One region of the Oceanobacillus sp. AG genome, then DNA from elsewhere that is predicted to be linked to it. Evidence: riboswitches for the same ligand, from Rfam matches in the RefSeq annotation. Region 1 holds a riboswitch; the other holds the start of a gene.
The links. Region 1 has a riboswitch for thiamine pyrophosphate ahead of thiT (energy-coupled thiamine transporter ThiT). Riboswitches for the same ligand answer to the same signal wherever they lie in the genome.
Positions count from the first base shown of each region.

Region 2: linked by a shared signal. The riboswitch ahead of GN217_RS14300 (acetylornithine deacetylase) and the one ahead of thiT (energy-coupled thiamine transporter ThiT) in region 1 are both predicted to bind thiamine pyrophosphate.

Region 1 covers NZ_WOWT01000013.1:95,463-103,274, forward strand. Annotated here, with positions in the region: gene GN217_RS08900 (hypothetical protein) at 1-552, shown strand, start outside; gene nfsA (oxygen-insensitive NADPH nitroreductase) at 577-1,317, shown strand; gene GN217_RS08910 (YhcN/YlaJ family sporulation lipoprotein) at 1,470-1,922, shown strand; gene spoVAC (stage V sporulation protein AC) at 1,940-2,413, shown strand; gene spoVAD (stage V sporulation protein AD) at 2,415-3,419, shown strand; gene spoVAE (stage V sporulation protein AE) at 3,427-3,777, shown strand; gene GN217_RS08930 (zinc-binding dehydrogenase) at 3,955-4,935, opposite strand; gene thiT (energy-coupled thiamine transporter ThiT) at 5,176-5,754, opposite strand; TPP riboswitch at 6,174-6,278, opposite strand; gene GN217_RS08940 (M3 family oligoendopeptidase) at 6,334-7,812, opposite strand, start outside.
Region 2 covers NZ_WOWT01000027.1:45,206-53,017, forward strand. Annotated here, with positions in the region: gene GN217_RS14295 (CynX/NimT family MFS transporter) at 1-371, opposite strand, end outside; TPP riboswitch at 1,063-1,165, shown strand; gene GN217_RS14300 (acetylornithine deacetylase) at 1,301-2,584, shown strand; gene GN217_RS14305 (FecCD family ABC transporter permease) at 3,287-4,291, opposite strand; gene GN217_RS14310 (FecCD family ABC transporter permease) at 4,288-5,283, opposite strand; gene GN217_RS14315 (iron-hydroxamate ABC transporter substrate-binding protein) at 5,288-6,205, opposite strand; gene GN217_RS14320 (ABC transporter ATP-binding protein) at 6,159-7,001, opposite strand; gene GN217_RS14325 (NAD(P)/FAD-dependent oxidoreductase) at 7,143-7,812, shown strand, end outside.

The DNA of each region.
Region 1 (7,812 bases):
AATGAAGAAATCGTCTCCCTATCCATCCGTGATATTCCAATACTCCATCAGTTTCTAGAAACTCAGAAAAAACCACAGCAAGCACTTAAAGAAATGGAACTGGAGAAGTATATATTGGGGCTCGAAGAATTCTTTATATTGCGTTTCTCCTGCCATCATGACCAATGTTCTTATCTTCTCTTACATCCAGATCAACATAAGCCTGCATTTCTAGTGGCAGATATGGCAACATATGAAAGTCACACGTTCTCTCCAGATGCAACAAAAGTGGCTTTTCACTTTACCCGCCCGGGAAGTGGACATTTGACTCCTGGTCATATTGTTATATTCGATCTTCAAGATTGGACGACTGTCTCAATGGTAAGGGACAATGAAAAAACAGGCAGCCTCGGTTTTTCATGGCCGATCCTATCATTCGAGTGGATAGATAATTCATCGCTTGCAATTGATTTTCCCGTTTTGACCGAACCGAGCGAAGAGGCTTGGGACGCTTGGAACGCATTAGAAGAACAACCTGCTATCACAACAACTTATAATCTAACAATCGAATAATTTTAATATAAAGGAGAGCAACCAATGAACGAAACAATTAAATTACTCCACAATCACCGCTCTATTCGAAAATTCACACCAGAGAAATTGACGAAGGATGAAGTAAAAACAATCGTAGAAGCTGGGCAACGGGCCTCGACTTCAAGTAATGTTATGGCCTATTCCATTATTGGCGTAACAGATGAAAGCATAAAAAAAGAATTAAGAAAAGTCTCTGGGCAACCCTACGTAGAGAAGAATGGCTACTTATTTGTTATCTGTGCCGATTTAAGCCGGATTGCTAATCTGGATTCGAACGGGGTACAAGGAAATGTTAAGCAGAATCTGGAAAGTACGGAACAATTCATCGTCGCGACTGTAGATGGTGCGTTAGTGACGCAAAATATGGTTATCGCCGCGGAATCTCTCGGGTTTGGCGCATGCTTTCTTGGAAGCTTACGGAACGATATCAACCGGGTTGACGAGCTTCTGAAGCTCCCGGCATATGTTATCCCGCTATTCGGTCTAGCTGTTGGCCATCCAGATCATGAGCCCGACATTAAGCCTCGCCTGCCATTCGAAGCAATATTCCATGAAAATACATATGATCAAGCAAAACATACGCATATAGAAGATTATGATCGAATCCTGTCAGATTATTACCAGCAGCGTGATTCAAATCTTAAAGATGATAACTGGTCGAAGCAAATGCTCCGAAAATATAACGTACCTACCCGTATGGATGTCGCAGCATACGTACAAAGCAAAAATATGAATAGACATTAAACATCAGGTTAACCTTGCCTGATGTTTTTTTCTTCTTCCCCAGCTTCTCCTAAATAATAGGAAGTAAATTCCAAGTATATTTCCGAGCGATTTCCCAATGCTAAAAACTGTAAGTTCAAGAACATAAGACCTTGTAGAAAGGTGTGATTCCAATGAAACCTAATGTATTTGCAGTTCCCTTCCTTCTCTTCCTTATATTGAGCGCTTGCGCAACGAATGACACTGGACAATCAGCAAGTGAAACAAACTCCTCCATCCTGCGCACTTCGACCAATTTTAAACAAGAAACAAGTAACCATGCAAAAGAACTTATTGAACAAGAGCATGATGTCAACGAAGTGATTGCAATCAATAATGACAAAGTGATTATGGTTGCCGTCAATCCAAAACATCATGACCGTTTGCAATTAAAAGACTTGAAGAAGGATCTGAAAAACACGGTTGAAACTACATTCAATAAACATGAAGTTGAACTATCAACAGATCAGAAAATCTTTCTCGAATTAAAGAAACTGGAACAACGGTTAAATAGTGGGGATTTATCCAAAGCTGAATTAAATAAAGAGTTAGAAAGAATCCGCAAGCTTTCTAAAGAACAGACGTAAGGAATGAGGTGTTTTACATGACAGAGCAAAAAAATGAGCAAAAGAAGGCTAAACAATATCAATCCTTTGAGGAAAAACGAGAGACGAAGCGACCAATTTTACTTAACTGTGTAAAAGCCTTCCTTATCGGTGGCCTTATTTGTTTAATCGGACAAATAATCACTACCTTTTATATTTATTATTTCGACTTTACCGAACAAACAGCAGGCAATCCAACGACTGCAACGCTCATTTTCATCACGATGATTCTGACAGGTTTTGGCCTCTATGATCGCCTAGGTCAATTCGCTGGTGCCGGTTCTGCAGTTCCCGTTACGGGGTTCGGTAATGCAGTTATTTCTGCAGCGATGGAGCACCGTACAGAAGGTTTTATTATCGGGGTAGGGACAAATATGTTTAAACTTGCTGGTCCCGTCATTGTATACGGTGTATTTGCCGCATTTATTATTGCATTAATCAAAACGATTTTCCTGCAATTGGGAGGCTTATAATATGTTACTTGGAAAGCAGACATGGGAATTTAAAAATCGGCCGGTCATTCTCGCTACCGGTATAACAGGAGGACCATTTGAAGCAGATGGCCCTCTCCGCAGTGATTTCGACCATTTATTTGATGATGGCTGGCTTGAAGAAGAGACTTTTGAGAAAGCACAGCAGCGTTTAATGGAAGTAGCAGTTACACTTGCATTAAAGAAAAGTCCGATTGAAAAAGAGCAGGTAAATTTCTTTATAAGTGGAGATTTAATCAATCAAATTACTCCTACAACATTTAGTGCCAAGTCATTGGCGATGCCTTATCTCGGCTTATTCAGTGCTTGTGCTACCTCTACAGAAGGGCTCGCATTATCCGCTGCTTTACTTGATGGCGGATTTGCCGACTTTATCGTAAGTGGCTCTGCTAGTCACCATGCCGCAGCGGAAAAACAGTTCCGCTATCCGAATGATTACGGCAGTCAAAAACCCCCGACTGCACAATGGACAGTTACCGGAGCGGGTTGTGCCGTTCTCAGTAAGCAAGGGAATGGCCCAACTGTGACCTCTGCAACAATTGGGAAAGTTGTTGACATGGGAATCACGGATCCTTTCAATATGGGAGGGGCAATGGCCCCTGCTGCAGTGGAAACGATTCAAACACATTTTAAGGAAAGAAACGTAGATGAAACCTATTATGACCTGATTATAACCGGGGATCTCGGTAAAATTGGAAGAAATACTTCTTTTGATTTATTAAAGCAACAAGGCATTCAACTAGAAGATAAGCAATACGTGGACTGTGGCATGACGATTTACGGTCCCGATCAACCTGTTCAAGCAGGTGCAAGCGGCACAGCCTGTTCAGCAATTGTCATGTACGGGCATTTTCTGAAACGGATGATGCAAGGGGAGTTTAAACGGATGTTACTCGTAGCTACCGGCTCTTTGCACTCCCCGTTAAGCGTTCAACAAAAGGATTCGATTCCTGCTATTGCACATGCAGTCTCAATTGAAATGGAGTGACTTGTTCATGATATTTTTCTGGGCATTTGTTATTGGTGGTCTTATTTGTGTTATAGGACAGATTATGTTTGATGTATTCAAGCTCAGTCCTGCTCACACATTAACAACTCTCGTAATTTTAGGCGCTATTCTTGACGGACTCGGTTTATATGAACCGTTAATTGATTTCGCTGGAGCAGGTGCGACTGTTCCGATTACAAGTTTTGGGAACTCTTTAGTCCATGGAGCCATGGCTGAAGCCGAGAAACACGGGCTGATTGGCGTTGTTACAGGGATGTTTGAAGTGACGAGTGCCGGTATTTCAGCAGCAATTATTTTTGGAGTTCTCGGTGCTATTCTCTTTAAGCCGAAAGCTTAGCGATCTGTAACAAACAACATGAAGAAAACAAATGCAACATTCTAGCGGGGTTGTGGATGGGAACACATTTCTAGCTGAAATTGACAGCGAAAAAGAGTACCTCTGCTTAATTACGTTACAGACCGTGGTTTTAAGTTCCGATAAAAAATAGGACCGGGAAATTTACCGGTCCTATTTTTACTCGATTAATAAAGCAATATTACCAAACTGGCTGTTCACTTCCAGATGATTGAACGCTTCTTGGGCATCATCCAGTTCAAAGGTTTTATCCATAATCGGTCTTATTTCATGCTTTTCCATATGGGCTAATACCTGTTGCAACTCTTCACGACTTCCCATCGTGGAGCCGAACAATTGATACTGACCATAGAAAAAGGCCCGTAAATTAAGGTCAATTTCATCCCCAGCTGTAGCTCCGTAAATAACAATTCTTCCGCCTTGCTTCAATACGTCCAACGAACGATTAAACGTCGCTGCACCTACACTGTCGATCACAAGATCAATCTGCTCGTTCTCCAATTCCTTTTCCCAATCACTTTCCGTTGAAATGGCAAGATCTGCTCCGATCTTCTGGGCCTGCTTCAACTTTTCATCACTTCTTGAAGAAACAATCACCCGTGCACCGATGCTTTTTGCAAATTGGATGATATACGTGTTCACCCCACTACTTGCTCCAGGAATAAATACGGTCTCCCCCGCTTTAATATTCCCTTTAGTCACTAACGCACGGTAACCTGTCAATGCAGCAAGAGCGAGCACACCGGCTTCTTCCCATGTTAAGTAATTTGGCTTCATTTCTACTTGTTCTTCATTGATAACAATTTTTTCGGCAAAAGTTCCGTGATCAGGCATGCCGAGGATGTCAAATCCTTTTGGTGGTGCGTCACTATTTTCGTGCCAGTTAAGTGATGGATTGATGATGACTTCATCCCCCACTTTAAAACGAGTGACATCTGCTCCAACTGATTCGACGATCCCCGCTCCATCCGAACCGAGGATTAAAGCTTCTTTATCGTTACCTCTCCGGTTCGGTATATAGAGATCTCTCCTATTCAGACCCGCTGTTTTTAGCTTTACGACAATTTCATTATTTCCTGGTTTCGGTTCTGGCATACTTTTTAGTTTTAATTCTCCATATTCTACAACAAATGCCTTCATTTCCACTTCCCCTTTCGTATATACTTTTATATCTATTCAGATAATTATCTTCTATTATCAGTGACTTTGGGCGAATTATCAACCAGAACGAATTGATTCTTTTTTATAATGTTGTGCTGAAAATCTGCGCCGGGGGAACTACGTATTCACTCTGAAACAGTTAACCTAAAAAAAATCTCTCCTTAATTTGGGAGAGATCATTATTTTTACAGTTGCAATGTGAGCGGATAGATTGCGGTTTTAGTTTGATGCTAGGTTGAGTAATGCGCGCGGCTGTTTATGGAATAGGAAAAATACAATCACTGCTGACAATACAAATGACGGGAACATGTACGATGAATTATAGATAATCGAATACACCCAAACGGATTGCCCCTCAATCGCTGCTGAACCGAAAAATACCGCCCCAGCAACGGTATGTGCAAGAAAACGCAACACAGAACCAAGCAGTACACCCGCCGTTATATACGTTAGGTACACTTTAGTCCGCCCGTCCCGTACCGCTTCTTGAACTTGTCTTGCGAACAGACCGGCAAAACCAATCACCGTAAAGGCAAGTGTATAATCAATGAACCCCTGAAGTGGCGTCAGAATATATGCGTTCCCCGTTGCAATCTGTAACATCCCCCAGAGGAAACCGGATACTAATCCACCTTTTAATCCCCAACGGAACGCTACTATAAATACCGGAATCATTGCAAAGGAGACCGAACCACCTTGCGCCCAGATTTTAAAAGATATTGGCAAAATATCTAAAAGTAACGCCAAAGCAGTGAAGATTGATACTTCAATTAAAAATAGTAGTTTATTAGACTTCATTCCTTATAACTCCCCTTTTTTTCACGTACTAACGGTCTGTAATACCCCCTCCTCCAAACATGAGGGAAACCCAAGATGTGAAGGTAGGGCTAAACAGTCCGTAAATACCTGATTCTGTTCAACTAACATTCAGTGGGGAGATAAGAATCCCCACTGAATGAAGTTTCACTCTATAAGCTATTTTAAATGGTGTTCAAAAAGGAGGATAAAAAAGACCGAGGTCGGCTAAGAGCGCAACGTCCTGTGCGGCGAAAGTTCCCCGCACCGGAATGTACGTAAATAGGTACATGAGGAGCGGAAAATCGAGCCAACGAGCTTTCTCTTTTTTTACCGGACTTTTCGAACAACCTTTTTAAATACAAAAAAAGCAATGCCAAGGGAAGGTTCCTGATGGGGAATCCGCTCACATTGCTTTTTATCCATCAAAAGACCATCATCCCTACGCTAGTACTAACTAACAGGTTCAAAGGGTCTGAGCAATCCTCGTTGCCCACTCTCAGCTATTAGCTCCCCCTGTTGGCTTTTTCTATGCTTTTTTCGTTAACCCTATTATAGCTAATGTACACTTATAAAACAAATTTACAGTTTAAGAAACGCTTCGACGTCCTTGATGCAAAGCTCGATTGCAGCTTCCCAGAAGTCCGGTTTTGTAAGATCGACTTGTAAATGTTTCATCGCAAGCTCTTCTACTGACATCCGTCCCGTATCTTCCAGTAATGCAATATAGTCATCTTCAAAGCTCTCTCCCTGCTCTTTTGCGCGGGCATAAATGCCAAGACTGAACAAATAACCAAATGTATAAGGGAAATTATAGAATGGTGTCCCTGTTATATGGAAATGAAGTTTCGACGCCCAGAAATAAGGATCATATTCATCGAGTGCATCTTGATAAGCTTCTTTCTGTGCTTCCACCATCAATTCATTCAATCTTGCCGGTGAGACAAAGCCTTTTTCTCTTTCTTTATAAAAATTTAATTCAAAGATAAACCGGGCATGAATATTCATAAAGAAAGCAACACTTCGATTAACTTTATCTTCAAGTAAAGCTTTCTTTTCTTCTGCTGTTTCTGCCTGTTCAACTGCTGCATCAGCGACAATCATTTCCGCAAAAGTTGAGGCCGTCTCCGCGACGTTCATTGCATAACGTTGATTAAGACCATGAACGTCATTCATCACATGCTGATGATAAGCATGACCAAGTTCATGGGCTAACGTGGCAACATTCGATGCTGTTCCAGAATACGTCATAAATATTCTCGTTTCCTTACTATCAGGAAAACTCGTACAGAAACCGCCAGGACGTTTTCCAGGCCGATCTTCCGCTTCAATCCAACGTTTTTCAAAAGCTTGCTCAGCAAAATCCGCCATCTTTGGGCTAAAAGAACGGAATTGATCAATAATAAATTTGGCGCCTTCTGTATAGCTCAATTTTTTAACTTGGTCGGTAATAGGTGCATCGACATCATAGAAGCTTAATTTATCTATATTCAATAGTTCTGCTTTCTTATTTAAATAAGCCACAAAAGGTTGTTTATTATTAGCTATCGCTGTCCACATCGCATCTAATGTTTCTTGCTTCATCCGATTGATACTTAGCGGTTCTTTTAGTACATTTTCCCATTTACGGTGCTTATACATTTGTAGTCTGAAACCTGATAAATGATTCAATGTTTGTGCAAATAGGGATGCTTGTTCTTTCCAAGCATCGTTTAACTGATCAAATACTTGCTTTCTAGTTGCTCGGTTGCTTGAAGTTAACAGATTGGAGGCCTGACCAATTGAATAGGACTCTATCTTTTCTTCCCCTTTAATTTCCACTGTCATATTCCCTACGATTGTATTATACATTTGATTCCATGCATGATAACCATCAACAGCAAGATCATTAATCAGCACTTCCTGTTCTACAGCAAGTAAATCCCGTGCTTTATTACGATATTCTGATAATACATACCCTATTTCTTGTAACGCTTCGTGCCGAATGATTGCTTGCCATTCCTCGTCCGGGACTTCCGCAAGTTTCTGCATGAAAGTTGTCAGCACGCCATTAAACGAAGC
Region 2 (7,812 bases), on a different contig from region 1:
TTACATATTGCAATACCCGAACCAATAATAAGTGTTCCTAGCAATAACGGGGTAAGAATTGCGAAAGAGCGAATTAGAATACCGATAATGATTAAAAGTAAACCAATGATTAATGCAATTTCGCTTGTTAATTTTCTAGATAACTTTGGAACAATTGGTGATACAATGGCAAATGTAATCAGGGGTAAGCTTGTCAATAACCCTGCCGTTCCATTCGTAATATCAACGTCATCTCTGATTAAACGAATTAAAGGACCGATTGACGTAATAGCAGGCCGTAAGTTAAAAGCTACGAATATAATTCCAATTGTTAAAATAAGGTTCTGTAAATTAAAAGGACCTTTATTGATAGCATGATCTGTATTCTTCATGAAAGACCTTCTTTCAATCTATATTCCAATATTAAATAGGATATCATTCAAACAAACATACATCAATCATTGTTATTCGCTTGAAGCAAACATCCTAAATAATATTCTTTCTGGTATTCAAGTATAGATTTATTAGAAAATAAGCATTGCAACAATGGCGCCGTTCAGAAGATTTGCTAATGTAGCTCCGATTAGCGCTTTCATCATTAGTTTTTGAATTTGAGGTACCATATCTGATCGTTTGCCCGCGAGTCATTATGGTAGCTCAATGCTAGTTAAGTAAAACCAAAAACCGGACAAGGGGATACTTTTATAACTAAAATAGACATGTTTGTTTATAGATGCAAATATAATGTTGCTGACATACACTTTAAGCTGTTTTCTTTTTTTGAAGAGTAATTTCAACATGATGACGCTATATATGTAATCTAAATAAAACCCCCTAATAAGACACTTGAATATGCCTGTATTAGAGGGTTTTTCTTACTTACCGTCGAATCTTTTTTTTAGTATAACTGAAATTTTATTTTTAATTAATGATAATTAATTATGATAAAAAATGAGCTAAATAGTCCTGCATACATTTCGTTTTATCATAAGAAATCAAAATAGAAGAGAGTACATCAAACAGAGGTTGCAGTTTAACAATCAATATGACATACTAAACTTAATGTCTGAAAAACTCATATTTAATCACCACTAGGGGTGTTTTACTGAAAAACTGAGAGAGGTAATCCTCAACCCTTGAACTTGATCTAGTTTGAACTAGCGTAAGGAAGCGGTGAATAGAACAGATTGAAGAACATGTTTTTTCATGTAACTAATTTGTGTCTTATTCTAACCACTTCTATTTTCTAGGAGTGGTTTTTTTGTTTAGGGAGGTGAATGACTAGTTGTCTATTAAAATAAATTAGAGAGGGAGTTATCTAATGGATATAACGGTTGAACACTTATTAAAGCAAGTCGACGCAAGAAAAATGGAATTAATTGATTTATTATCAAAGCTCATTGAATATAATACATCTGCGCCTCCTGCTCGGAATACGAAAGATGCACAGAATTTTATCGCTGATTATTTACATCGAATGGGCTTTGAAATCGACATGTGGGACGTGTATCCAAATGACCCGAATGTTGTTGGTGTGAAAAAGGGAATAAAATCTACTACACATAATAGTCTCATCATCAATGGTCATATTGATGTAGCTGAGGCTCGTGAAGATGAAGTGTGGAAAACGAATCCATTCGAGCCGATTATCGAAGAAGATCGGATTATTGGTCGAGGAGCCGCTGATATGAAGGGCGGGCTTGCTAGTGCATTATTCGCAACGAAACTATTGAATGAAGCGGATATCGAATTGCCAGGAGATCTGATTTTCCAATCTGTTATAGGTGAAGAAGTTGGTGAGGCGGGTACGTTGCAATGTTGCGAGCGAGGGTATAATGCAGACTTTGCGCTTGTAGTAGATACGAGTGATTTACATATCCAAGGTCAAGGCGGTGTAATAACTGGGTGGATTACGGTAAAAAATCCGCGTACGTTTCATGATGCGATGAGAAGGAACATGATACATGCTGGCGGTGGTCTGCCTGAAGCGAGTGCAATTGAAAAGATGATGAAAGTTATAGAAGGCTTACAAGAGCTGGAGCGCTATTGGGCTGTAACGAAACAGTATGAAGGATATCCGGCGGGAACGAATACGATTAATCCTGCTGTAATTGAAGGGGGACGCCATGCGGCATTTATTGCTGATGAGTGTCGTTTATGGATCACGGTGCATTATTATCCGAATGAGACGCATGAACAAGTGAGTAAAGAAATAGAAGACTATATTCTTCGCATTGCCAAAGCAGATCCTTGGTTGTGCCATCATCCGCCTACTTTTGAATGGGGTGGAACTTCGATGATTGAAGAACGCGGGGAAATCTTCCCATCATTAGAAGTCGATAAGAATTATACTGCGGTTCATGCGCTAGCCGCGTCTCATGAAATGGTACACGATAGTAAGGTGGTCATCGATGTTTCCCCTTCTGTTACCGATGGAGGATGGTTTGGGCATATGGGGATACCGGCAGCGATTTATGGACCGGGTGAGTTCAGGCATGCACATGCGGTCAATGAGGAGGTTTCTATTCAACAACTTCTTCAATTTACGAAAACAATGATTCAATTTATCTATGAGTGGACGAATCAAAGGAAAACAAAATCGTAAAAGGAACGATGTCCATCAATGAAAAAGTGGTATGCTCAGCAGTTATGAATTATGAGACTTAAAGGATTTGAATCTGTCTTATAGCAGGGTTCTATTAGATAAAACAGCTCTAAATTCGTGAAACAGTCTCATATAAGGTTCTAAAAGCGAATTGAAATATCTAATGGGTGAATTTCATATTTTTGCAGAAGTGAAAAAATGGAGAGTATATTAACTGATCTGGGATTGTGACAATTTCGTTCGTGCACTTCTTGCATTTCCCATTATTACGGACTACTATGTTAAATCTTTTTGAAGTGTGAGTATCTAGTCATCTATGCTAGACTCGTTCATAGTTCCAAATATAAATAATTAAAACAGCATTGGTAGTTAAAATCCGATGCTGTTTTGCTATTTAGTCAGACATATAGATAATATAGAAGTCAGTTTTTTCCAAAAGTAAAGATTTATAAGGAGGTTGTGCAACAGGTGCAATCCTTCTAATTACGGATGTTTCTTTCTCTAAGTCTTCTAACTGAAATCGATAAAAATCGGATCGGTTCGTTATCTCTTATATGTTCCTCATTATAATCATTGGAGTTTATATCTTCATCATACTGTTTGGGTTTTTCCGGGAATCATCCTGGTGTGGAATAATTGAAGATGAAATGACTGCAAATCGTTATCCATTTGCAGCCATTTTTTATTTTAATCGTTTCATCCTCAATCCCTCACCAACAAATAAACAAAATATGGCGCACCAATCAAAGCAACCATAATTCCAGCCGGAATCGTTGTATCAATCAAATTTCTTCCAACTGTATCCGCAACCAACAGCAACCAGCCACCAAGTAAAATCGCAACCGGGATAAACAATTGATTCCTCGGTCCGACTAGGGATTTCGCAAGATGTGGTGCAATCAGTCCGATAAAGCTGATCCCCCCTGTGACAGAAACGGCAGCAGCTGCTAATGCAACAGCTGTTAAAAGTAGCGTGACGCGTTCTCTCTCAATGGAAACCCCAACACCAACTGCAACAGGTTCACTTAACCCAAGCAGGTTCAACCGGTTCGCTTTATATAAAGTAAATGGAATCAAAACGACAAGCCAGGGAAGGAGAGCCACAATAAATGGCCAGTCGGTTCCCCAGATATTCCCTGCGATCCATTTGGCGATAAAATCTACTTTCTCCCGCTCGGCAGAGGAAATAATCACAATCATCGCACCTGACAGTGCCGCAGAAAATCCGATTCCGATGAGCACGAGATTTACAGGCTGCAAGCCACTTTTTTTACTATAAGCAAATAGATAAATAAGGAAACCAGTGATAAATGCGCCGAGAAATCCAACAACTGGAATCATATAAACAAAGCGTCCAGCTTCAATCGGAAAAAATAAAAAGAAAACGGCAATGGCGACTCCCGCACCGGAATTAATTCCGATAATACCAGGATCAGCCAAATCATTTCTCGTAATTCCTTGCAGGATTGATCCAGACAGAGCGAGTGCCATCCCAGCTAGAAGGGTAATCAATATCCGTGGCAAGCGAATCGAATATAAGATGAATTCCTCATTTCTACTGCCAGATCCGAGAAGCGTCTGAATGAGTCGGTCAAAGGTTAAGCTGGATGAACCGATGCCCATGCTTATTATAACCGTCGTTATAATAAGTAATAGTGAAATAACTAAAATGATGCGCTGTTTATTAATTAATGCCGGATGTATCATACGAATGCTTTTCCTCCTTTACGAACGATGAGGAGGAAAAATGGTAAGCCGATCACAGAGATGATAGCGACAACAGGCGTTTCAAATGGTGCATTCAACGTACGCCCAACCGTATCAGCGAACAGCATGAACGTAGCCCCTGCAATCGCAGCCATTGGTAAAATAAACCGATAATCCGTCCCAACGATTGCTCGGACGATATGCGGGATCATCAGTCCAATAAACGTCATATTCCCAACCAGGGCAACGGATGCGCCTGCAAGGATAATAATGGCGATAAAGAGCAGGATTTTAACTTTGAAAATATTTTGTCCAAGGCCTATCGCTACTTCTTCATTTAAACTGAGAATCGTCAGCTGCTTGGAAAGGAAGATGGCCAGCACAATCCCGATAAGGATAAAGGGCATGATAATTTGCAGTTGCTTCCAATTCGTGCCGATCATTCCGCCTGCTGTCCACATGGAAATGTCTTTTGATATTTTAAAATAAATTCCAATTCCCTCAGCAATGGCAACTAGAAATGCGGAGACGGCAGCTCCGGCAAGTACAATGTGAAAGGGAGAGAACCCGCCTTTTTTCATGGAACTAATGCCAAATACTAATCCGGCACCGATTGCCGCTCCGATAAAACAGGCAACCATCGTTAGAAAGTAGTTGGCTGTAGGAAGGAGGGCAATCGTAATTGCTAAAGCCGTATTCGCACCGGCCGTTAAACCGAGGAGTCCAGGATCGGCAAGCGGATTCCTGGTTAAACCTTGCATGATCGCACCAGATACAGCAAGCGCTGCTCCAACAGCAATTGCGGCAATTTCCCGGGGTAAGCGAATATCACGGATAATGGAAATTGCGTCATTCTTATTGGATGTTATGAGCGCGAGCCACACATCTTGAACTGAAATTTCTGCTGCACCAAAGCTCATTGCAAGAAGAAACATGCAGATAAAGATGGGAATGGCTAGAATAAATTTGAATGCTAAAGCTTTTTCCTTCATAATTTTACTTTCCTAGAAATCCTTCTTCAAAGAGTGTGAGCTGCTTCTCCAATGTAACCGGGTCGCTGAATGATGCACCTTCCCCTTGCATATCAATCACATTACCATTTTTCACAGCCGGTATGTTCCTGTAGGTGTCCGTTTCCTGGAAGGCGGTGTCTGCCTCGGAATATTTACTTAGCACGATATAATCCCCTGCAAATTCCGGGAGCACTTCTGCCGATAATGTATAATAACCTGATTCGGATGCATGTTCTTTTACTTTTTCAGGCATTTTAAGTTTCATTGAATCATATAAGATTTCTGTTCCACGGGCAAAGTCCTCACCGTAAACATAAAGATCTTTGCCATAGGCTTCCATAACCGATACGGTTGCATCTTCACCAATCTTGGCACGGACGTCTTCCCCGATTTGCTCCGCGCGCTGTTTAAAGTCCTCAACCCATTCTGTCGCTTCTTCCTCTTTCCCAAGAAGTTTGCCAATTTCGATATGTTGGGTTAAATAATCTACTTTTCCCCATGTATAGGTTACAGTTGGTGCAATTTCTTCTAATTTATCGAGATTGTTCACCGTTGATAGCGCAATAATTAGGTCTGGTTCTAATTCCAAGATCCCTTCCAGATCATCCTCTGAAACTTCTGCTACATCTTTCAATTCTTCTTCAAAGGTCGGATTGTCTTTAGACCAAACATCTACACCGACAACGTTCACCCCTAAATGGATGACATTCCCTGTATAGCCAGAGAGGATGACGACCCGTTCGGGATTGGCGGGAACCTCAATCGGGCCTGTCTCCGATTCGTATGTAATTGTTTCCCCTTCGCCTTCTGGTGCGTCACTTGTTTCTTTCGTTGTATTGGAATTGCTGCATGCGCTAATGAGAATGAGCAGCAGCAAAAATGGGATGATTCGTTTCTTCATATTGTTTTTCCCCTTTCAGTAGGTTGTACGTCATACACATAGGTTTATTCGTGCGCGGATCCCGTCCGATGACGGCATCGATTTGAAAAACTTCCCGGAGCACTTCCGAATTTATAATTTCTTCACAAGCCCCGGCTTTCACGATCTCTCCATTCTTTAATGCAATGATATAATCGGCGAATCGAGCGGCTTGATTTAAGTCATGCAACACCATAATAATCGTCCGGTTATGTTCTTCGTTTAGTTTCTGTAATAACTCTAAAACCTCGAGCTGGTGCGCCATATCTAAATAAGTTGTTGGCTCGTCCAGAAAGATAATTTCCGTTTCTTGTGCGAGTGTCATTGCAATCCAAACTCGTTGGCGCTGACCGCCGGAAAGGGAGCTGATGGGCCGGTATTTAAAGTCCGCTATACCTGTAACTTCAAGTGCCCAATCGATGACTTCCAAATCCTTTCTCGTTAAACGTCCGAAACCGGTCTGATAAGGGAATCTCCCGTAGGATACTAATTCTCCAACTGTTAACCCGTCGGCACTTTCAGGAGTTTGAGGAAGTATTGCCATTTTTTTCGCGAGCGTTTTCGTATTTTCTTTTGCAATATCTTTCCCATCTAACAGGACGGAGCCTCCTTGGTGAGGGATAATCCGTGTAATAGCCTTCAATAAAGTAGATTTTCCACAACCGTTGGATCCGATGATCGTTGTAATTTTCTTATCTGGAATGGTTAAACTGAGATTTTTAACGATTGATTGATCCCCATAGCCAATATATAAATCTTCACCGGAAAGGCGGGTCATTTGTATTACCTCCATCCTAAATTAGTGATATTCACTGATAATGATTATCAATTTCAATTATATATGTTAATATATAATTAAATTTTCAATGTGTCAATGTCTATTCAAGATTAAAATAATGTGGGGTTGGAGTGGATGACGATGAAACAAGAGGAACTGTTTGATGTAACGATTATTGGTGGAGGTCCGGCCGGGCTCTATTCCACTTTCTATAGCGGTTTACGGGAAATGAAGACGAAGCTGATTGAATATCAGCCGCGTCTTGGCGGAAAGATCCATGTCTATCCGGAAAAAATGATTTGGGATGTCGGTGGAGTGCCGCCCGTTCCAGGAGAAAAGCTGATGGAACAGTTAGTCGACCAAGCGTTGATTTTTGAACCAGCCGTAGTGTTGAATGAGAAAATAGAAGCGATTTCTCGTAATGAAGAAGGAATTTTTGTATTGCGATCCGCTTTAGGAGACATGCATTATTCAAAGACAGTAATTGTTGCGGTTGGGGCAGGAATTCTAAATCCGAAAAGACTGGAGATTGAAGGAGCGGAACAATTTGAAGCCGCGAATATTCATTACGCAGTTACGTCACTTAAGCGATTCCAAGGTAAAACTGTGCTTATTTCAGGAGGTGGCAATGCGGCGATTGACTGGGCGAATGAACTCGAACCAATCGCGAAAAAAATATATATGACCTACCGAAAGAGTGAACCGACTGGTCATGAAGCACAAGTGACCCAGTTACGGAACAGCTCTGTGACGCAGCTTTCGCAAACGACGATTACGAAATTAGTCGCTTGTGAAAACCATGAAAAAATCA